Regions from separate parts of the Chromobacterium phragmitis genome, predicted to be linked through region 3. Evidence: predicted binding sites of a transcription regulator. Region 3 holds the regulator's gene; each other region holds the start of a gene.
The links. Region 3 encodes FliA, which starts transcription of late flagellar genes. Its sites were predicted from a motif close to GCTAAAGNTNNNNNNNNNNCNGCCGATAAT; they were not measured.
Positions count from the first base shown of each region.

Region 1: a site for FliA is predicted at 3,636-3,665, ahead of DK842_RS16645 (LPP20 family lipoprotein). Genes of this name have one in related genera too.
Region 2: a site for FliA is predicted at 4,812-4,841, ahead of DK842_RS04435 (flagellin N-terminal helical domain-containing protein). Genes of this name have one in related genera too.

Region 1 is NZ_CP029495.1:3,514,509-3,522,130, forward strand. Features, by position in the region: gene DK842_RS16615 (aminotransferase-like domain-containing protein) at 1-68, opposite strand, end outside; gene DK842_RS16620 (LysE family translocator) at 252-872, shown strand; gene DK842_RS16625 (isochorismatase family protein) at 971-1,525, shown strand; gene DK842_RS16630 (DUF1737 domain-containing protein) at 1,605-1,817, shown strand; gene DK842_RS16635 (EamA family transporter) at 1,804-2,706, shown strand; gene DK842_RS16640 (GlxA family transcriptional regulator) at 2,699-3,613, shown strand; gene DK842_RS16645 (LPP20 family lipoprotein) at 3,727-4,437, shown strand; gene DK842_RS16650 (flagellar assembly protein T N-terminal domain-containing protein) at 4,437-5,720, shown strand; gene DK842_RS16655 (extracellular solute-binding protein) at 5,846-6,838, shown strand; gene DK842_RS16660 (ABC transporter permease) at 6,912-7,622, shown strand, end outside.
Region 2 is NZ_CP029495.1:887,376-894,997, reverse strand. Features, by position in the region: gene DK842_RS04450 (glycosyltransferase) at 1-3,215, shown strand, start outside; gene DK842_RS23810 (flagellin N-terminal helical domain-containing protein) at 3,418-4,671, shown strand; gene DK842_RS04435 (flagellin N-terminal helical domain-containing protein) at 4,890-5,738, shown strand; gene DK842_RS04430 (flagellar protein FlaG) at 5,799-6,239, shown strand; gene fliD (flagellar filament capping protein FliD) at 6,277-7,622, shown strand, end outside.
Region 3 is NZ_CP029495.1:2,640,446-2,648,067, reverse strand. Features, by position in the region: gene flhB (flagellar biosynthesis protein FlhB) at 1-928, shown strand, start outside; gene flhA (flagellar biosynthesis protein FlhA) at 935-3,019, shown strand; gene flhF (flagellar biosynthesis protein FlhF) at 3,026-4,453, shown strand; gene DK842_RS12685 (MinD/ParA family ATP-binding protein) at 4,450-5,328, shown strand; gene DK842_RS12680 (RNA polymerase sigma factor FliA) at 5,325-6,071, shown strand; gene DK842_RS12675 (flagellar motor protein) at 6,128-6,877, shown strand; gene DK842_RS12670 (DUF2846 domain-containing protein) at 6,957-7,388, shown strand; gene DK842_RS23910 (hypothetical protein) at 7,442-7,622, opposite strand, start outside.

The DNA of each region.
Region 1 (7,622 bases), 870 kb from region 3:
CCGCGGCTGATGGCCAGCGACAGGTCGTCGGCCAATTGCTGGTACAGGGTGGCGGCGCTGTTCTGCATGATCAGAGGTCCGGGGCGGTAAGGCACAGCGCCCATCATAGAGGATGGTGACAGTTGCTGAAAAGATTAATCTGTAACCAGATCAATAATGGATTTGTGAATCTGTATCCATTGAAACAGTCCGCATAGCATATTGGGGAGGCAAGGGCCTGTCGCCGCTTGCCAGCATGCCGGAGAACCAAGATGCCTGAATTCGCTTTGCTGTCCTATATCGCCCTGATGTCGATCACGCCGGGGCCCAATAACCTGATGCTGGCTTCGTCCGGCGTCAATTTCGGTTTCCGCCGCACGGTGCCGCACATGCTGGGCATCAGCCTGGGCTGCGCGCTGCAGTCGTTCATCGTCGCCATGCTGCTGGCCCAGGCGCTGGGGTGGCTCGCGTCATGGCGCTTGCCGCTGGCGGTAGCCGGCTGCGTGTATCTGTTGTGGCTGTCGTGGAAGATCGCCCGCGCCGGCCAGCCGGAGGCGCGCGAACAGGCGCGTCCGCTGGGCTTTGTCGGCGCGGCGCTGTTTCAATGGCTGAATCCCAAGGCCTGGGTGATGGTGTTGAACGCTTCCATTCTGTTCATGCCGACGGGGGAGGCCGGCCGCTGGCTGGCGGCGTCGCTGCTGGCTCTGGCTTTCGCCGTGGTCAACCTGCCTTGCATCAGCGTGTGGGCCTGGGGCGGCGATAAGCTGCGCCGCTGGCTGGCCGCGCCTTCGGCCTTGCTGGCCTACAACCTGGCCATGGGAGGCTTGATGGCCGTCACCGCCTTGTGGCTGTTGTACGACGAGCTGGCGCCGGCGCTTGCCCTGTCGGCATGATGTCCGTTTTTGACCTGTCCTTGTCCGGCCGCGGCCTTAAGCCCGGCTCTCCGGCGGCTTAATATGGCGTCCATATCAACACCGCCGGGAGAGGCGAAATGAAAAAGACCGCATTGCTGGTGATCGACGTTCAGGAGTCCTTCCGCCATCGTCCGTTCTGGACGGAAGAAGAGCTGCCGGCCTACCGCGAGGCGCAGCAAAGGCTGATCGCCGGCGCCCAGGCGCGCGGCGTGCCAGTGGTCAACATCCTGCATGAGGCTGGCGCGGAGGGGCCCTTCTCCGCCGGCTCCGGGCTGGTCAAGCCGCTGGCATGGCTGGACCACCAGCCGGCGGCCACCTTCGTCAAGCATGTGCACAACGCGCTGACCGATTCCGGCCTGCAAAGCTGGCTGATCAAGCAGGGGATTCAGAAGCTGGCGATTTCCGGCATCCGCACCGAGCAGTGCTGCGAAACCACCACCCGGGTGGCGTCGGACCTGGGTTATGAGGTGGATTTCGTCACCGAGGCGACGCTGACTTTTCCGATGACCCATGCCGGCAGCGACGTCACCTACAGCGCCGCCGATATCCGGGCCCGCACCGAGCTGGTGCTGGCCGGGCGCTTCGCCGCCATCGTCACGGTGGACGAGGCGCTGGCCCGGATGGAAGGCTGAGCCGGCGAGTCGAGCCGCGCTTGCGGCTCGGCATGTCCATGGAATAGAGTGGCGCGAACAGTCATAACAAGGTGAAAGCATGTCCGCAGATACGAGCAATACTCCTCCGAACGGCTTGCCTGCCTATCGGCTGCTGACCGGGCCTGACGATTCGGCCTTCTGCAAACGGGTCAGCGAGGCGCTGGAACTGGGCTATCGGCTGTACGGCTCGCCAGCGGCTACTTTCAACGGCGAGCGCGTGATCGTCGCGCAGGCGGTGGTGTGGCCGGGAGCGAGCGATGCCGCTGGCTGACGTGGCGCAGGCGCTGGCCATCGTGCTGGCCTGGGGCGTGAACTTCGTGGTGATCAAGTGGGGCGTGGCCGGCGTGCCGCCGTTGCTGCTGGGCGCGCTGCGCTTCATGCTGGTGGCGCTGCCGGCGGTGTTCATCGTCAAGCGGCCGGCCTTGCCCTGGCGCTATCTGGCGCTGTATGGGTTGACGGTGGGGGTGGGGCAGTTCGGCTGCCTGTTCACCGCGATCAAGCTGGGCATGCCGGCGGGGCTCGCCTCGGTGGTGCTGCAGTCGCAGGCGTTCTTCACCTTGCTGCTGGCGCGCGCGTTTCTCGGCGAGCGCTGGCAGGCCAGCCAGTTGGCGGGCGTGGCCTTGGCGCTGGGCGGCCTGGCGCTGATCGGCATGGGCAAGGGCGGCGACATGAGCGCGCTGGGTTTTGGCCTCACCATCGCCGCGGCCACCAGTTGGGCGGCGTCCAATATCGTGGTGCGGGCCATCGGCCGCGCTGGCTGCAAGGTGGAGCCGCTGGGACTGGTGGTGTGGTCCAGCCTGGTGCCGCCGCTTCCTTTCCTGCTGCTGTCCTGGCGGCTGGAGGGGGGCGACGCGATGCTGGCGGCGCTGCGCGGCTTGGATGTGCAATCATTGTTCGCCGTCGCCTACCTTGCCTTTATCGCCTCCATGTTCGGTTACGGCTTGTGGAGCCGGCTGCTGGCCCGCCACGCGGCGGCCAAGGTGGCGCCGTTTTCCTTGCTGGTGCCGGTGGTGGGGTTGTTGGCCTCGCACTGGCTGCTTGGCGAGAGCCTGACGCCGGCGCAGCTGGCAGGCAGCGGATTGCTTATGGCGGGCCTGCTGGCCGCGGTGTTCGGCGGCCGGCTGTTGGCGATGGCGTCGGGGAGGGCCAGCCGTGCGTGACATCTATTTCGTGCTGTCTCCCAGCCTGCTGTTGCTGGATCTGGCCGGCCCGGCCGACGCTTTCCGCCTGGCCGGGCAATTGGGCGGCGAGTTCCGCCTGCATTACGTGGGCGCGTCGGCCGAAGTGGGCACTTCGCTGGGATTGCCGTTGGGCGGGCTGGCGCCCTTGCCCGACGCGTTGCCCGAAGGGGCGGTGGTGGTCGCCACCGGCGCCACCCGCTCGATAGACGCCTACGCCACGCCGGAAGCCCGCCGCATCGTGCGCTGGCTGGCCGGACAGCGCGGCGGGGCGGGGCTGCGCTGGGTCGGCATCTGTTCCGGCAGCCTGCTGTTGGCGGAGGCCGGCTTGTTCGACGGGCGCGCTTGCACCAGCCATCACACGTTGTTGGGCCGGCTGCGCGAGCTGGCGCCGGCGGCGAGGGTGCAGGAGAACCGGGTATTCGTTTCCGACGGGCCATGCCACAGCAGCGCCGGCATCACCGCCGGCATCGATCTGGCGCTGCATCTGATAGCGGAGCTGGCCGATCCCGCCGTTGCCCGCGAGGTGGCGCGCCACATGGTGGTGTATTTCCGACGCTCGCCGCAGGACCCGGAACTGTCGCCTTGGCTGGCCTGGCGCAATCATTTGCATCCGGCGCTGCACAAGGCGCAGGACCTGATCTGCGCCGACCCGGTGCGCGATTGGCCGCTGGACGAGTTGGCCGGTAAAGTTCACGTCAGCGCCCGCCACCTGTCCCGTCTGTTCCGCGACCAGGCGGGCATTTCCGCGCATGACTACCACCGGGCGTTGCGCCTGGCCTTGGCCGATCAATGGCGGTCTGCGGGATTGAGCAAGGAAAAGGCGGCGTTGTCCGCCGGTTTTTCCTCGGCCAGGCAGATGAGCCGCGCCTCCGCCGCGCATGATTGAAGGGCGGCGCATGCCGTGCGTTTCTCAAGTTTCATCAGTTATTGCCGATGTTTCAGGTTGACGAGCTCCGGGAATGGTTCATACCATTCCATCAACACCTATCGGTAATAGCCATGAATACAGTACGCCGCATGCCTCGCCTCGCCTTACTCGCCCTCGCCGCCGGGCTGACCGCCTGCGCCGCGCCCGCTCCGCAAAACCACGCGATGAACGCGCCGATGAAGGAAAGCGGCATGGTGCCGTCTGGCGTCGGCTATGTAGGGAGCGGCGACGAGGCGAGCGGCGGCGAAGAAGTGAAAGTGGTGGTCAAGGAGGTCAGCCCCTTCCAGCCCATCATCGTCCGCGTCACCGGCTCCGGCGCGGCGCCGTACACCAATAGCCTGACGCCGTCGCAGCGCAAGCTGCTGGCGATGCGAGCCGCCAGGCTGGACGCTTTCCGCGGGATAGCGGAACAAGTGCAGGGCATGAAGCTGGTCGGCAACAGCTCGGTGTCCAACATGATCGCCAACAGCGATAGCTTCCGCACCTATGTGGACGCCTATCTGCGCGGGGTCACCATCGTCTCCACCACGATGAAGCCGGACGGCACCAGCGAGGCGGTGGCCGAAATCACGCTGGATCAGGAGTTCTACCGCCAGTTTCGCCATTCCCTGGAAAAGACCGGCAGCGTGATGCAGTCATCCAGGGAAACCGGCACCGCCGGCGCGCTCTGTCCGGAAGGCAATTGCGGCGCGACCAAGGTGGTGCCGCCGCCCGCGGCCGCGCCGGCGACGATGACCGTGACGCCGGCCCGCTACAGCAGCAATTTCTATGTGAACCAGTGATGAAGCGATACGCTATCCATCTTGCCGCCCTTGTGGCGGCATTTGTTTTGCCGGCCCCGTCCCGGGCGGAAGTCCTGACCGCGGAAGGCGTCGCGCCGCTGGACAACGGCCCGGTGGCGGCGAGAGAAATGGCGATACAGGATGCCTTGAAGCTGATCTCCATCCGCCAGGGCGCGCGCATCGAATCTACGCAGATCATGGAGAGCGGCGGCCAGGGCGAGTCCGGCACGCTCACCGCCGCCGCGCCGGTGCGGGGCGCGGTCAAGGTGCTGAACGAGTACGCGCAGGGCAAGCTCTATCACGTCAAGGTGGCGGTGGATGTCGACCAGGCGGCGATGCGGGAGGCGGCGCCGGAGCGCCGCGAGGCATCCTGCCCGATGCCGGTGGGGCGCTCGCTGCGGCGCAAGCTGGTGACCACCTATTTCGACGTCGCGCGTCCGGCGGAGGCGTCGGACATGCCTGATCTGGCGACGGCGCTGCCTACCGAGTTGTCGCGCCGGCTGTCGCGCAACGGCATGCTGATGGTCAAGGACGCCAATGCCGTGTCGGTGCTGGCCGACAATCGCGTGGCCGAGCCTGATGCCGGCTGGCAGGCCGCCAGCCAGCTGGGCCAGCGCGAGAACGCGCAGTTCGTGGTGTCGGGGCGGGTGTTGTCTACCTCGGTGACCGGCAAGGGCGTGCGGCCCTCGTTTTTCGAATCCAACAACACCAGCCAGCAGGGCGTGTTCTACAACGGGCCTTTCGCCGGCATGTTCGGAAACGGCGTCAAATACGTGCCCACCCGGCGCCAGTTCGATCTTGAATTCTGGGTCTATGACGGCCTGACCGGCTCGTTGATCGCGCGCGAGCGCGTCAACGGGGAGGCCAGCGGCGGCCAGGTGCAGCCGACGCCGCCGCAGCCGTTCGCCTCGGCGGCCTTCTGGCAGAGCGATTACGGGCGCGTGGTGAACCAGGCGCTGGACCGCGCGACCCGCCGCATCGACGACATCATTTCCTGCATCCCGTTCTCCGCCCGGGTGGTGAGGCTCGATGGCAAGCGCGTTTACATCAATGCCGGCCTGCTGGACGGCATGGCGGTGGGGGACAAGCTGCTGCTGTACAAGCGCTCGTCCGGCCAGCCGCTGCGCGACCTGATTTCCGGCCGCGAGCTGGGCATGGCGGAATCGCTGAACGGCGACGTGGCCCTGGTCCAGGTGCAGCCGAATTTCTCGATAGGCGTGGTGCAGGGCGGGGCCCGGCCGCCGGCCGAGGGCGATTATGTCCGCTTCGGGACGGCGCATTGAGCGCGGGCGGTTTCTTCCGAAAGTTCCGTTGTTTGCAATTTATTTTTGTATTGATAAGTATTATCACTTGATGTTACGGTGCGCCCCTGCACTTCGCGTTTCATTCATCGAACAGGGGACACACCTTGAAACAGCAAATGATGTTGGCCGCCGCGCTGGCGGCCGCCGCCGGTTCTGCCATGGCGGAAGACGTCGTGGTCTACAGCGCGCGCGGCGAACAATTGGTCAAGCCCATCGTAGAGGCTTACAAGAAGGAAACCGGCGTCAACGTCAAGCTGGTGTCCGACAAGGAAGGCCCGCTGATGGAGCGCCTGCGCGCCGAGGGCCGCAATTCGCCGGCCGACCTGCTGCTGACGGTGGACGCCGGCAATTTGTGGCAGGCCGAGCGCATGGGCCTGCTGAAAGCGGTCAAGTCGCCGGTGTTGGACGCCAACATCCCGGCCCACCTGCGCGATCCGGCCAACCAGTGGTACGGCCTGTCCATCCGCGCCCGCACCATCTTCTACAACACCCAGAGAGTGAAGCCGGCCCAGCTGTCCAGTTATGCCGACCTGGCGGACGCCAAGTGGAAGGGCAAGCTGTGCCTGCGCACCTCGAAGAAGGTGTACAACCAATCGCTGGTGGCGATGATGCTGGCGGAAATGGGCCCGGTGAAGGCCGAGCAAGTGGTCAAGGGGTGGGTGAACAATCTGGCGGTCGCCGAATTCCCGGACGACACCAAGATGCTGGAGGCCATCGCCGCCGGCCAGTGCGAGGTGGGCATCGCCAACACCTATTACTACGGCCGCCTGATGGAAAAATCGCCCAAGCTGCCGGTGGGCATCTTCTGGGCCGATCAGGCCGGCAAGGGCACCCACGTCAACATCTCCGGCGCCGGCGTGACCCGCCACGCCAAGAATGAAAAGGGCGCGCTGAAATTCCTGGAGTGGCTGAGCTCGGAGAAGGCGCAGAACATGTTCGCCGACGTCAACATGGAATTCCCGGTCAATCCCAAGGTGAAGCCTGACGCGCGCGTCGCCGCCTGGGGCGACTTCAAGCACAACTACATCAACGTTTCCAACGCCGGCTCCCGCCAGGCGGAGGCGGTCAAGCTGATGGACCGCGCCGGCTACAAGTAAGCCGTCGAGACATGTTTCAAACCGGGCCTGCCGTCGCTGCGACTGCGGGCCCGCCGCCGTTGGACCGCATCGAATGCCGTTTTCCTTCACCCGCTGGCGCGCCCTGGCCGCCGCCGCCAGCCTGCTTACCCTGATCCCGTTGGCGGTGATCGCCATGGGGCTGCTGGCGCCGGACGCCGTGGTGTGGCGCCACCTGGCCGAGCACGCCTTGCCTGAACTGCTGCGCAACACGGTCATCCTGTTGCTGGGCGTGGGGGCGGGCGTGCTGCTGCTGGGCGTGCCGCTGGCCTGGCTGACCGCAGTGCATGATTTCCCGGGCCGGCGCGTCTTTTCCTGGGCGCTGATGCTGCCGCTGGCCATGCCGGCGTATGTGATGGCGTTTTCCCAGTTGGGGCTGTTCGACTTCACCGGCCCGTTGCAGACCTGGTTGCGCGAAACCTGGGGCAGCTCGGCCTGGGTGCCCAATATCCGTTCCACGCCCGGCGTGGTGATGGTGTTGTCGCTGGCCTTCTATCCCTATGTCTACCTGCTGGCCCGCAACGCCTTCGCCGGCATGGGGCGGCGCGCGCTGGAGGCGGGGCAGTCGCTGGGCCTGTCGCCGCTGGCGGGCTTTTTCAGAGTGGCCTTGCCCATGGCCAGGCCCTGGATCGTGGGCGGGCTCAGCCTGGCGCTGATGGAGACGCTGGCCGACTTCGGCACTGTCGCCATCTTCAATTTCGACGCTTTCACTTCCGCCATCTACAAGGCGTGGTTCAGCCTGTTTTCGCTGCCGGCCGCCAAGCAG
Region 2 (7,622 bases), 1.8 Mb from region 3:
CCCAGGCCATGGTGGGGCGCAAGGGGGTGCGCTTGGTGCCTGATTGGGTGATGTATCACGAGTATTTCGCCCATTTGGCTTCCTTGCGCCTGGATATCGGCTTGGCGCCACTGAGCCGCGACGACTTCAACGATTGCAAGTCAGACATCAAATGGCTGGACTATTCCATCGTCGGCGCAGCCTCGGTGGTATCCGATGCGCCTCCTTACGCCTCGCTGAAGGGGACGGGGCTGGCGAAAGTGGTCGAGAACAATCCCGATGCCTGGTTCGAAGCGATTTCCGAGTTGATTGAGAATGAGGTCGAACGCAGAGCGTTGGCGACGCGGGCGCGGGAGCAAGCCATAGGCGCCTGCTGCTTGGAAAACGTAATCGGCGACTATCTGGACGCATGGAACAGCGTGCTGCCACTGGAGTTGCGGCAAACCATGCCGATGACGCTGGGCAAACCCTTCTTGGGAAGAAGTAGCAATAGCGACCAAGTGAGCCAGCTCAATTACATGCGCTGGCTGAAGAACCATAACTTCCGCGAGGTGCATGCCGAGCAATTGGCCGAGCGGATGATGACCGTGTGGCAAAGCCATCCGCTATTCAACCTGATCGTGCTGGCCCCCAAGGAAAAACAGGCGTTGCTGGGGCACTCGATCACCGCGCTGGAGAAGCAGCTGTATCCGCATTGGCGGTTGCTGGTGGTGGCGGATTGGGACGCGCCGGATCCGGTATTCTCCAGCAGCGGCCAATTAGGCTGGGCCCGCGTGCCGGGCATGGATGACGCCAACGCGGTGGCGGCGGCGATCAATGGCTACATCGCGGACCGGCAGGCGGATTGGACCTGGTTGCTGCCGGCCGGTTTCCGCCTGCAGCCGCAGACGCTGTTGCGCATGGGCGAAGCGATCCACCAGAATCCGGACAAGGTGATGGTGTATTGCGACAGCGATGTCGTATCGCCTATGGGCGAGCGCTTCTTGCCCGCGTTCCGTCCGGATTTTTCGCCGGATTATCTGCGTTCGATGGACTACATCGGCCATGCCGGGGCTTTTTCCACCCAGGCGTTGGTCCGGATTGGCGGCGTCCAGCCCTATCCAGAGGCTTACAGCTACGATTTGACCCTGCGGTTGCTGGAAAGTTATGGACCGTCGATGGCGGCCCACATCGACGACATGCTGCTGTCCCTGCCTTGGGTCGACCCCGAGTTCGATCACTTGGGCCATGCTTCGCGCCAGGTGGCGCTGGAAAACCATGGCCAGCGTTGCGGCTACCCGGTGGCGGTCAGACCGGGGCTGGTGACGGGCACCTATCATTACGAATACCAGCTTCAAAACGACTCTCTGATCTCCATCATCATCCCGAACCGGGACAAATTGGAAGTGCTGGAACCCTGCATCGAAGGCTTGTTCGACAAGACCGACTATCAAAACTTCGAACTGCTGGTGATAGACAACCGTTCCGAGCAGCCGGAGACGTTGGAGTATTATCAGGACCTGCAACAGCGCTATCCGGACCGGGTGCGCATTCTGCCCTACGACGCGCCGTTCAATTTTTCGGCCCAATGCAATATGGGGGTTGAGCAGTCTCGGGGCGAATACGTGCTGCTGCTCAATAACGACACCGAGGTGGTGCTGGGCAACTGGCTGACCCGCATGTTGGCCACCGCGCAGCAGCCGGGCGTGGGCGCGGTGGGCGCACGCCTGCTGTACCCGGAAATCGGGCAGGTGCAGCATGCGGGCATCGTGTTGGGCATGCCCGGCGCGCTGTTCGCGGTCGCCGCGCATGCGTTCGAGTCTCAAGATATCAACCTGCCGGGCTATATGAACCGCGCGCAGACGATGCAGAATTATTCCGCGGTGACCGCGGCCTGCCTGTTGATTTCCAAGTCTGTTTACCAGCAGGTGGGAGGGATGGATGAGGCCAATTTCCAAATTTGGTTCAACGACGTCGATTTCTGCGTCAAGGTGCAGCAAGCCGGATGGCGCAATGTCTACAATCCTTACGCGGTGATGTACCACCACCACGGCAAGACGATCAAGAAAGTGACCCGCGACCCGCGGGTGGCGCTAGAGGCCACCGTGCGCGAGCACGATGAAATGTTCACGGTTTTGGAGCGCTGGCTACCGTTGCTCAAGCGCGATCCCGGCTATAACCGCCATTTATCGCTGCGTACCCGCAAAATGGAGCCGGATGCCGATCGCCATGCCTCTTGGGACCCGTTGATTCCTGGCCGCAAGCGGGTATTGGGCATGCCGGTTCCGGGCGGCAGCGGTGAGTACCGCCTCAGCATGCCACTGTCGGTGCTGCAGGAAAAAGGCAAGCTGGATGGGGAGATCTTGCAGCCGATGCGCGGCCTGCCCTCCATTGTCGAGCTGGCGCGCCTGGCGCCGGATACCTTGCTGATGCATACCGCGATCACCGACGAGCTCCAGTTCGCCATGCAGAACTACCGCCGTTTCCTGCCGCAGCTTCGGATCGTGCTCGGCATTGACGACATGGTGGGAGGCTTGCCGTTGAAGAGCGACTTGTACGATTTGTGGAAGTGGCAATTCCCGGACGCCAAACAGCGTTTGCGCCAGTCGTTGAAGCATTGCGACGCGCTGGTGGTTTCGACCGAGCCTCTGCTGCATTTCTGCAAGGGCATGATAGAGCGGATCGAGGTGATTCCGAACCGGCTGCGCAAGAGCGTATGGCAGCAGCTGAAATCCGAGCGCCGAGCCGGCGACAAGCCGCGGGTGGGCTGGGTCGGCGCGTCGCAGCACCGCGGCGATCTGGAATTGCTGCTGGAAGTGATGAAGCAGACCCATCAAGAAGTGGATTGGGTGCTGATGGGCATGACCCTGCCGCAGTTCAAGCCCTATGTGAAGGAATTCCACCAGCCGGTGCCATTCTCGCAATATCCGGAAAAAATGGCCTCTCTCAATCTAGATCTGGCAGTGGCGCCCTTGGAGGTCAATCCCTTCAACGAGGCCAAGAGCAATCTGCGGCTATTGGAGTATGGCGTGCTGGGCTGGCCGGTGGTGTGCACCGACATCTATCCCTACCAGAGCAACCAGGCGCCGGTTTGCCGCGTGCCCAACCGCGCTGAGGCGTGGGTGGAGGCGATACGCGCGCGCGTCCACGATCTGGATGCGCTGGCGAAGGATGGCGATCGCTTGCGAGCCTGGGTTGGAAGCGACTACTGGCTAGACGATCACTACGAGGACTGGCTGCGCGTGCTGCACGGCTGACCTGTCCGGCAAACCCAGGACCTACCGGCCGCTCCCGTCTCAATGAACGGAGCGGCCGGTTTTTCATTCTGATGAATGCGAGAATTTGAGTTGTTTATTGCTTGTGAAAATGATTAGCGCAGCTCATTTTTGGTAATAATACCATTTTCATAACAAATTCCTCCTGTCGGCCGATCTTGTCCTCAACAGGCAAGAAAATTCGATGGCCCTGTGGGCCGATAAGGGGAATGAAATGGCAATTACCGTCAACACCAACCTGTCTTCACTGCAGGCGCAACTGAACCTCAACAACTCCAGCATGTCGCTGAACCAGTCGCTGCAGCGCCTGTCCTCCGGCTTCCGCATCAACAGCGGCAAGGACGACGCCGCCGGTCTGGCCATTTCCCAGACCCTGACCTCCGCCATCCGCGGCAACAACCAGGCAATGCGCAACGCCAACGACGGCGTGTCCGTCGGCCAGACCGCTGAAGGCGCGATGGGTCAGATCGCCAACAACCTGCAGCGCATCCGCGAAATCGCGGTGCAGGCTTCCAACGGCGGCGTCAGCGACACGAACCGTTCGCAGCTTCAAAACGAAGTGAACCAGCTGACCCAGGAAATCTCCCGCACCATCCAGACTACCGAGTTCAACGGCACCAAGTTGCTGGCCGGCGGCGCTAATCTGACCTTCCAGGTGGGTTCCGAGGGCGCGGCGGATAACCAGATCAGTATTCAGACCGTGGATTTGACTCAGTCGACCCCGAACACCCTTTCTGGCTCTACTGCAGACCTGACAAAGGCTGCTGCAGATGCCAAGACCGCGTGGGATGCCGCAAAGACGGCATACGGAGCTGTTGCCGATGCCACTACTGGCGCGCCGAATCCCGGCGTGACACAGGCTACTGCAGATGAAATGAAGCGCAAGTCGCTGAATGCGGAGAAAGCCTATCTGGATACTGACCTCGCCGCCAAAAGCAAGGCGGTGGACGATGCCGACAAGGCCTGGCAGGCTGCGGATACCGCAGGCAAGGCGGCTGCGAAGACGGCGTTGGATAATGCCCGGACGGCGATGGATACCGCCAAGGATGCCCAGACCACGTTCAGCAACGCCAATCCGACTATTGGCGCCAGCGGCGGCCTGCACTCCTTCAATGCCAATCTGTTGGCGGTGAAAACCGTGGATGTGACCTCGCAGGATGGCGCGGCCAAGGCGCTGAACCTGCTGTCTCAGGACATCGCCAAGATTTCCGACCTGCGCTCCACCTTCGGCTCGGTGATGAACCGCTTCGACGCGGTGGTGGCCAACCTGGGCAACTACACCCAGAACCTGACCGCGGCCAACAGCCGCATCATGGACGTGGACTTCGCCTCGGAAACCGCCAACCTGACCAAGGGCCAGATTCTGCAGCAGGCCGGCGGCTCCATCCTGAAACAGGCCAACTCGCTGCCGCAAGCGGCGCTGTCTCTGCTGCAATAAGAGGGATAAGGGCGGCTGGCTTGCCTGAGCAGCCGGCCGCCTAAGGGACGAGAGGGAAGGATCGAACGGGAGCGATGGGATGAGATGACCGGATAGGTCGGGGTTGATGGCGTGTCAAGTGTGAAAATTCACACTTTCACCATAAAGTTCGGAATGCGCTAGCCGATAAGCAGTGTAAGCAAGCCTCTTTGCCCACACTGAGTATCAGGAGAGTCATCATGGCCATTACCGTCAACACCAACGTATCCTCGCTGCAGGCGCAGCTGAATCTGAATAACTCGCAGATGTCTCTGTCGAAGTCTCTGGCACGTCTTTCTTCCGGCTACCGCATCAACAGCGCCAAGGACGACGCCGCCGGTCTCGCGATTTCGCAGACGCTGACTGCGGCGATCCGCGGCAACAACCAAGCGGTCAACAACGCCAATGACGGTATTTCCGTAGGGCAGACGGCTGAAGGCGCGCTGGGTCAGATCGCCAACAACCTGCAGCGTATCCGCGAAATCGCGGTGCAGTCCGCCAACGGCTCGGTTAGCAACACTAACCGTTCGCAGCTGCAAAACGAAGTGGACCAGCTGACCCAGGAAATTTCGCGTATTGTGCAAACCACCCAGTTCAACGGCACTTCGCTGTTGTCCGGCGGCGGCAGCCTGACCTTCCAAGTCGGCTCTTCCGGCGCGGCTAACAACCAAGTGTCGATCTCCTCGGTGGACTTGACCTCCGGCGGCGTGCTGTGTAGCTACAACTCCTCGCTGAGCGCGACCGGCACCATCAGCGTGACCTCGCAGTCCGGCGCGTCCGGCGTGTTGTCGGCCCTGGACGCGGACATCGCGGAAATCTCGACTGTGCGTTCGACTTGGGGCGCGGTGCAGAACCGGTTTGACGCTGTGGTGGCTAACCTGCAAAACTACGTGCAAAACCTGACTGCCGCCAACAGCCGTATCGTGGATGTGGACTTCGCTTCGGAAACGGCTAACCTGACTAAGAACCAGATTCTGCAACAAGCCGGCTCGTCTATCCTGAAGCAAGCCAACACGCTGCCCCAAGCAGCCCTGACGCTGCTGCAATAACGGTAGTAAACTGATGGTATAGCCAGACGCAGCTCCGGTTGGGCAGCCGGAGCTGTGGTCATGAGGAGCATGATCATGCAAATCCCTTCCATCTTATCGCCTTCCGTTCCGACGGCGGCCGCTCCGGTACAGCGTCAGCAACTGGTAGAGCTGGCGCAAGCCCCTGCAAGCGATCAAGGCCAGCCGGTGCTGGCGGATACGACGCAAGCTGTCGCCGCGGTTGGGCAGAGCCAGCAGCAACAGGCGGCGGCGGGTTCGGAACAAAAGCAGCAGTCCCTGACCAAGCAGTTGGAGGATTCGGTCAAGCAGTTGAACAACACGGCCTCTTTGTACAACAGTTCCTTGCTGTTTTCGGTCGACAAGGACACGGGCTCCACCGTGGTAAAGGTCGTCGACAAGGACAACAACAAGGTCATTCGCCAGATTCCGTCCGAAGAAGCGCTGCGCATCGCCAAGGCGATCGGCGACTTCAAGGGCCTCCTGCTGAAGGACAAGGCCTGACCCCTTTGTTCCGAAGCGACAATAACATGGGGATAACATGGCTTCCATTACCAGTTCCGTGGGCGCTCTGGATGTTCAGGGTATCGTCAGCCAGTTGATGGGCATTGAGCGCCGCCCGCTCAACGAAAGTCAACAGCGAGCCGACCAATACAACACCCAGCTCAGCACTGTAGGCAAACTCAGCTCTTCGTTGTCTGCGCTGCAGACAGCCTTGACCGGCCTGTCATCCGGCCGTTTTTTGCAAGTGTTCAAGGCGACTGTCAGCGATGGTTCGATGGCGGCGGTCTCTGCTACCAGCGGCGGCAGCTCGGGCACCTATGAGGTGAACGTGGCGAATCTGGCGACTAGCCGCCAACTGGTGTTTGACAAGGTAGGCTCCGGGACGGCGCCGAATATCACAGATCCGAAGGCGTCCATCACGGGTGCCCCGCAGTCGATTTCCTTCGAGATCAACGGCAAGACTCAGACGGTGAACCTGAGCAGCAACGGCAGTGATCCGATTTCGCTGCAGACCATCAACGACAAGATCAATGCCGCGGGCATCGGAGTCAATGCCTCGATCGTGCAGAACGGCGGCAATTACAAGCTGGTGCTGAAGGCTGCGGAGTCTGGCAAGGATAACCAGTTCAAGATCACTGCCGGCGGCAGCGACACAGGCACGACTAGCGGTTCGACTTTGGCCGGCTTGTCTCAGACCGTGGCCGCTGAAGGCGAGTCAAAGGATGCGGCAAACGCTAACTTAACCGTAAATGGGGTGTCGATCAGCGCGGGCAGCAACAAGGTGACCGATGCCGTGGCGGGTGTGGAGATTGACCTGTATAAAGCAGGGACTTTCACGGTTTCGATGTCGCCTGACAGCGCAGGCGTCGCCAAGAATCTGCAGTCGTTCGTCGATGCCTACAACCAAATCATCAGCGACGTCAAGGCTGCGCGCAGCGGCGCGATGAAGGGCAATGCCTCGATTCTGGACATCCAGAACAAGTTGCAGCAAGTATTGTCTACGCCGGTGGCGGGCGTGGACGCGGTGAACTCCATCGCCTACTTGTCGCAGGCCGGCATTTCGCTGCAAAAAGACGGCACGTTGAAGCTGGATCAGACCGCGTTCAACGACGCGATGAAAAAAGACAAGCAGGCGGTGATGAACCTGTTTGGAAACGCCGCGAATACTGGCTTTGCCCAGCGTTTCAACGCCGCGATCAATGGCATGCTCGATCCCAAGGGCGTGATTGAAACCAGTAAGGCGACGATCAAGTCCAAGGCGAGCGCGGAAACCCAGCTACAGAGCTCGTTGCAGGCTAGGTTGGACACGAAGCAGGCGCAGTTGATCAGGCAATATACGGCTTTGAACAAGACATTGTCAGAGATGCAGTCAGGTTCCGCTAG
Region 3 (7,622 bases):
GCGGTTCAAGGAAAGCTTGTTCGGAGCGTTATGGGAACTGGCCCCTTTTTTTGGCGGCCTGGCCTTGGTTGCCATTTTCACCCCCACCCTAATCGGGGGCTGGAATCTCACCTTCAAGGCTCTTGAGCCCAATTTCGGCAAGATGAACCCGCTGTCCGGCATCAAGCGGCTGTTCTCGCTGAACGCCGTCACCGAAGGCGTGAAGGCGATACTGAAGAGCCTGCTGATAGGCGGCATCGCCACCTGGTACATCTGGAAGGAGCGCGGCGAAATCATCGGCCTGCTGGCCATGCCGCTGGAGGCTGGCATTCAGAAGATGACCGACCTGATCATCCATACCTTCTTCATCGTCACCGCCGCGATGATTTTGCTGGTGGCGATAGATGTTCCCTATCAGCTATGGAGTTACTACAAAAAATTGCGGATGACCAAGGAAGAGGTCAAGCAGGAGTTCAAGGAAATGGACGGCTCTCCGGAAGTAAAGGGCCGCATCCGCCAGCTGCAGCGCGAGGCGGCGCGCAAGCGGATGATGCAGGAAGTGCCCAAGGCCAATGTGATCGTCACCAACCCGACGCACTTCGCGGTGGCGCTGAAATACGACGACACCATGCGCGCGCCGCAGGTGGTGGCCAAGGGCTCTCTGATCCTGGCGGAAAAAATCATAGACAGCGGCAAGGACAATCACGTGCCCATCATGCGCTCGCCCCGCTTCGCCCGGGCGCTGTATTTCCACGCCGAACTGGGCCAGGACATCCCCGCCCAGCTGTACGCGGCGGCGGCCCAGGTGCTGGCCTACGTGTTCCAATTGCGCCAGTACCAGGCGGTGGGCGGCGTGGCCCCGGTCTACCCGGACCAACTGGATGTGCCGGACGAGCTTGACCCGTACAGCAAACGTCAGCAAGATTCGGCGCCAGAAGAAAGCCGATAAGCCAGCATGGACGCCATCCTCCAAATCCTCAAGCGCCTGAAGATCTCCCAGCTCGCCGGGCCGGTGCTCATCATCCTGATCCTGGCGATGATGGTGCTGCCTTTGCCGCCGGTGCTGCTGGACATCTTTTTCACCTTCAACATCGCGGTGTCGGTGATCGTGCTGCTGGTCGGCATCAATGTGCGAAAGCCGCTGGACTTCTCGTCCTTCCCGTCCGTGCTGCTGATCACCACCATGCTGCGGCTGTCCCTGAACGTCGCCTCCAGCCGGGTAGTGCTGCTGGAAGGCCATACCGGCCCGGATGCCGCCGGCAAAGTGATCGAATCGTTCTCCCACTTCCTGGTGGGCGGCAACGTCGCCATCGGCATCGTGGTGTTCATCATCATCACCATCATCAACTTCGTGGTGATCACCAAAGGCGCCGGCCGGATCGCCGAAGTATCCGCCCGCTTCACCCTGGACGCCATGCCGGGCAAACAGATGGCGATCGACGCCGACCTCAACGCCGGCCTGATCGGCGAGGACGACGCCCGCAAACGCCGCGCCACCATCGCTGAAGAAGCCAACTTCTTCGGCGCGATGGATGGCGCCTCCAAATATGTGCGCGGCGACGCGATGGCCGGCATCCTGATCATCCTGATCAACGTGATCGGCGGCCTGATCGTCGGCGTGGTCCAGCACGACCTCCCGGTAGGCCAGGCGGCGGAAACCTACACCCTGCTCAGCATCGGCGACGGCTTGGTGGCGCAGATTCCGGCGCTGATCATCTCTACCGCCGCCGGCATCGTGGTGACGCGCGTCGGCACTGATCAGGACATGTCGGAGCAGTTCCTGGGCCAGCTGTTCACCAAGCCGCAGGTGCTGTACATCACCTCGGCTGTGATCGGCATGATAGGCCTGATCCCCAACATGCCCCACTTCTCCTTCCTGCTGATCGCAGGCGGCCTGCTGGCGCTGGCCCGTTCCATGGAAAAACGCAAGCGTCAGCAGCAAGTCCAAGAGCAGCAAGCCGCCGCTCAACCCGCCGCCCAACCGGAACAGCAGGCCGCGGAAGTGGGCTGGCACGACGTGCAGCACGTCGACCAGCTGGGCATGGAGGTCGGCTACCGGCTCATTCCGCTGGTGGACCGCAGCCAGGATGGCGAACTGCTGCGCCGCATCCGCGGCATTCGCAAGAAGATCGCCCAAGACCTGGGCTTCCTGGTGCCGCCGGTGCACATCCGCGACAATCTGGAAATCAAGCCCAACGCTTACCGCATCCTGCTCAAGGGCGTGGAGCTGGGCAAGGGCGAGGCCTTCATCGGCCAGTTCCTGGCCATCAACCCCGGCATGGTCAGCAAGGAGATCGCCGGCGCCGCCACCACCGACCCCGCCTTCGGCCTGCCGGCGGTGTGGATAGACGCCGGCAAGCGCGAAGAGGCGCAAAGCCTGGGCTACACCGTGGTGGACGCCAGCACCGTGGTGGCCACTCACATTTCCAACCTGCTGCAAACGCATGCGGCGGAACTGCTGGGCCGCGAAGAGGTCCAGGCCTTGATAGACCATCAGGCCAAGGAGTCGCCCAAGCTGATCGAAGACCTGGTGCCCAAGGTGGTGCCGCTGGGCATTTTGCAGAAGGTGCTGCAGCAGCTATTGTCGGAAGGGATTCACATCCGCGACTTCCGCACCATCGTGGAAACGCTGGCCGACCACGTCCCGCAGAACCAGGACATCGACGAGCTCACCAGCGCGGTGCGCACCGCGCTGTCGCGGGTGATCGTCCAGCAGCTGTTCCCCGGCGAGGCGGAGCTGCCCTTGATGACGCTGGAGCCGCAGCTGGAAAGCGTGCTGATGCAGGCGGTGCAGTCCAAGGCAGGAGGCGGGCTCGAGCCCGGCCTCGCGGAAAACCTGCTGTCCAGCGCGGCGCAGCAGACAGAGCAAGTGGAAATCCAGGGATACAATCCGGTGCTGCTGACGCCGCCCGGACTGCGGCCGCTGCTGGCGCGTTTTCTGCGCCGGGCATTGCCGCAGCTGCGTGTGATTTCGCATAATGAGATTCCGGATAATAAATCCATTCGTATAATTGCGGTAATCGGCGGTAGCAAAGGCTAATCGACAATGGTAGTAAAAAAGTTCTTCGGGAAAACCACTCGAGACGCGCTGCGGCAAGTTCGCGAAGAACTGGGGGCCGACGCCCTCATCTTGTCCAATCGCCCCACCATGGGCGGCGGCGTGGAAATCATGGCGGTGGCCGACGCGGACGTCGCCAACCTGGCCAGCACGCTGTCCCCCTCCTCGAGCAAGCATCCGCCGCGCAACGCGCCGCCGGCCAGCCGCCCGCCGCAGCAACCCGCGCCCATTCCCCAGTCCAACGGCAGCGCGGTCAACCGCGCCATCGCGCGCACTTACGCCATGCCGGTGGAGCCACTGGAAAGCCCCGCCCCGCCTCGGCTGGAAACCGCGCCGCCGCGCATCGAGCCGGTCTTCACGCCTCCAGCCGCCGCCCCGCAACCCGCGCCGGCGGCCCCGCCCCGCTCCGCCCCGCGCCCATCGGCGCCGGAGTCCCCGGCGGCCCACGCCAACGGCGAGGAGCCGGAGCAAATGGCCCAGGAGCTCAAGCAGATCGGCGATGAGATCAAGCTGCTCAGAAGCCTGCTGCAGAGCCAGCTGGCCAGCTTCGCCTGGTCTGACATGGAGGGCAAGGCGCCCAACCGGCTGGAGCTGTTCAAACACCTGCTGGCGATGGGCTTCTCCGCCCAGCTGATCCGTCAGTTGATAGAAAAGATGCCGGCGCAGTACCAGGCCGAAGTCGCGGTGAAATGGGCGCGGTCGGCGCTGGCGCACAACCTCAAATGCGCGGACGCGGACCGCGAGGTGATGGACCGCGGCGGCATTTTCGCGCTGGTGGGCCCCACCGGCGTCGGCAAGACCACCACCGTGGCCAAGCTGGCCGCCCGCGCGACGATGCGCTTCGGCGCCCAGCACGTGGCGCTGATCACCACCGACAGCTATCGGATCGGCGCTCAGGACCAGCTGCGCATCTATGGCAAGATTCTGGGTGTGCCGGTGTTCTCGATCCAGAACGAGGGCGACTTGCAACTGACGCTGGCCGACTTGTCCAACCGCCACATCGTATTCATCGACACCGTGGGCATGGGCCAGCGCGACGCCCGCGTGCTGGCGCAGATAGACATGCTGCGCACCGCCGGCCGCCCGATCGAGCGGCTGCTGCTGCTGGCCGCCAACACCGACGGCCACACGCTGGAAGACGTGGTGAAGCGCTACCGCGGCGACGGCCTCGCCGGCTGCATCCTGTCCAAGATAGACGAAGCGGTGGCCCAGGGCCCCAGCCTGGACGTGATCATCCGCAACCGGCTCAAGCTTTATTACATCACCAACGGCCAGCGCGTGCCGGAAGACCTGCACGCGGCCAACGCCGCCTTCCTGATCGACCGCGCGATGCGCGCGCAGCAGATCGCCTCGCCATTCTCGCTGCAGACCGACGAGATGCCCATCATGCAGGCGGCGCAGGCCGGATGGCTATGAACGAAATGCAGGATCAGGCCGCCAGTCTCCGCCGCATCGCCGCCCAGCAGCAGCGCGCGCCAAGCTTCGCCTTCATCGGCTCGCCGCACTCAGGCGCCAGCACCGTGGTGACCGAGCTCTCGCTCGGTCTTGCCTACGCCGGCTTGCGCCCCACCGTGGTGGACTGCTGCCTGGGCCAGGTGCAAACCCGGCGCCTTGGCGTGCCCGCCACCGCCACGCTGGAAAGCCAGGTCGTCAGCGTCGGCGGGTTGGACGAAATGATGGTAGTGTCGCGGCAAGGCGTTCAGTTGATCAATCTCTATGCGCAACCGGAGCAGCGCGCGCTATTCTCCACCCAGCTATGGTTGCGCTTGGGCAGCGAATTCGGCGCGCTGGAGCGCGACGCGTCGGCCTTGCTGGTCGACGCGCCGGCTCCGACGCGCGATCCCATCCCCGCCAGCGTGGCGGATAATCTGATTTTGGTATTAACACCGGATGCCGACTCGCTGACCACCGCCTACGCTAATATCAAGCGCTTGGCCAGCCGTTACGGCCGCCAGCGCTTCAACGTGCTGGTCAACCGCGCGCGCCACCTGGAGGAAGCGCACGAACTGTTCACCCGGCTGTCGGCGGTCACCAGCGAGTTCCTGACCGTGTCCCTGCGCTGGGTCGGCTTCGTGCCGCACGACAATGCGGTGCGCCGCAGCCAGACGCTACGCCGGCCGCTGATGGAAGCATTTCCCGACAGCGAGGCGGCGATGGCCTTCTCGCAACTGTCTGCGGTACTGTTGCAATGGGACGCGCCGGAAAGCGCGCGCGACAGCACCGGATACATGGACCTGCTGATTGCCGCCTCGCGCGATTGGGCCGAGGCGGATGGAGCCAAACCCTTATGACCTTTCCGTCCTTCCGCCGATCGGGCTATGCAACAGCGGCCCCCAGCGTCGAGATAGACGTGGAAGCCTATACGCCGCTGGTGCGCAAGCTCGCCGGCATCATGATCGCGCGGCTGCCGGCGTCGGTGGAGCTGGGAGACCTGGTCCAGGTCGGCATGATCGGCCTGATCGAGGCCGCGCGCCAGTTCGACCCGGCCCAGGGCGTGCAATTTGAAACCTTCGCCAGCCAGCGCATACGCGGCGCGATGCTGGACGAGCTTCGGCGCGAAGACTGGCTGCCGCGCCAAGCGCGCCGCAATTCGCGCCAGATCGAGGAAGCCATCTCCAAGCTGGAGCAGCAGCTAGGGCACGCGCCGCTGGAGTCGGAAATCGCCGCGGAAATGGGGCTGGAGCTGGAGCAGTACCAGGATATGCTCGGCGACTGCAAGGGCACCACGCTGCTGCATTTCGAAGATTTCAGCACCGGCGACGACGAGGGCAGCCACAATCCGGTGGCCAACGTCGCCGATGAAGACTCGCCCGATCCACTGGCCGCGCTGTCCGACGACAATTTCCGCCGGCACCTGGTCAGCGCGATCAAGTTTCTGCCCGAGCGCGACCAACTGGTGATGGCACTGTACTACGAACAGGAACTGAATCTGAAGGAAATCGGCGCGGTGCTCGGCGTCACCGAGTCCCGCGTCTGCCAGCTGCACAGCCAGGCCATCGCCCGGCTGCGCGCCAAATTGAAAGACTGGCTGTAAGGGAAGGTCCGGCATGAACGCCGGACCTCAGACCAGCTCGATAACGGAACCTTCTTGTGGACAAGATCAGTCTCATCGCCATCGTCATGGGTTTGACCGCCATCATCGCCGGCCAGGCCATCGAAGGGGGCAATATCGGTTCGCTGATGCAGCTGACCGCCTTCATGATCGTCATCGGCGGCACCACCAGCGCGGTGATGCTGCAAAGCACGCCCAAGCAATTCATGGCCGGCCTGCGCATGCTGCGCTGGATTTTCCGCCCGCCCAACTTCGATCATGAAAAGATGATCCGCGAGGTGGTCAACTGGAGCCAGACCTCGCGCAAGGGCGGCCTCTTGGCGCTGGAGGGCATGATCGCCGCCCAGCGCGACCCCTTCACCAAGAAGGCGCTGCAGATGCTGGTGGACGGCACCGAGCCGGATACGCTGCGCGCGGTGATGGAGGTGGAAATCAGCATGTTCGAGCATGCCCGCAAACAGTCAGCCCGCATCTGGGAGTCGGCCGGCGGCTACGCGCCGACCATGGGCATTCTGGGCGCGGTGCTGGGCCTGATCCACGTGATGGAGAACCTGTCCGACCCGTCCAAGCTGGGCGGCGGCATCGCGGTGGCCTTCGTCGCCACCGTCTACGGCGTGGGCTCGGCCAACTTGTTCTTTCTGCCGATGGGCAACAAGCTCAAGCACCTGGTGGCCTCGGAAATCGCGATGAAGGAGCTGGTGGTGGAAGGCGTGGTGGCCATCGCCAACGGCGAGAACCCGCGCATCATCGAAAGCCGGCTTCGCGGCTTCCTGGCGATGCACGAATAATTAACGCCACGACAAACTTTACACAAATTTACAACTCACCATTATCATACTCCGCTTCATCAACCAGCAGAAAATGATCATGCGTATTTTGATCGCAGCAGCACTGGTCGCCGGCTTGAGCGCCTGCGCCTCCACTCCGATGGCCACCCAAGAGGCGGATGCCTCCGCCAAAGAGTTCAAAGTCTCGGCTAACGCATCCCGCGTTTATATCTATCGCAACGAAAATATGGGTGCCGCCGTCAAGATGCCCGTGTTGATCGACAACAAACCCGCCGGCAGCACCGTCGCCAAGAGCTATATCATGACAGACCTTCCCGCCGGCAAGCACACCATCGTGGGCCAAGCGGAAAATGACTCCAGCCTGACCCTAGACACCGTAGCGGGCAAGATCTACTACGTCTGGCAAGAGGTCAAGATGGGCGTGCTCTACGCTCGCAACAAGGTACAGGAGGTCGATGAGAAAACCGGCCAGGACGGCGTCAAGGAATCGTCGCTGATCGCGCCGCTCTAAGCGTTTCTCCGCATTCCGGGCAAGCGTGAGCTTGCCCTTTTCGCTTCTCCGGCTCAAAGCGCCCTCACCTCCCGATCCGGCTTGCGCAGTTCGCTTTCCAGCAACTTGTAATAGTCGAGATCGAACGCCGGCTCGCCTTCCAGCGCCCCGCCATTGCGGCGGCTGCCCAGATAGCACCAGCGGTCGAACAGATGCTCGACCACGTCGCCGCACACTTCGTCATGCTCCGCCACC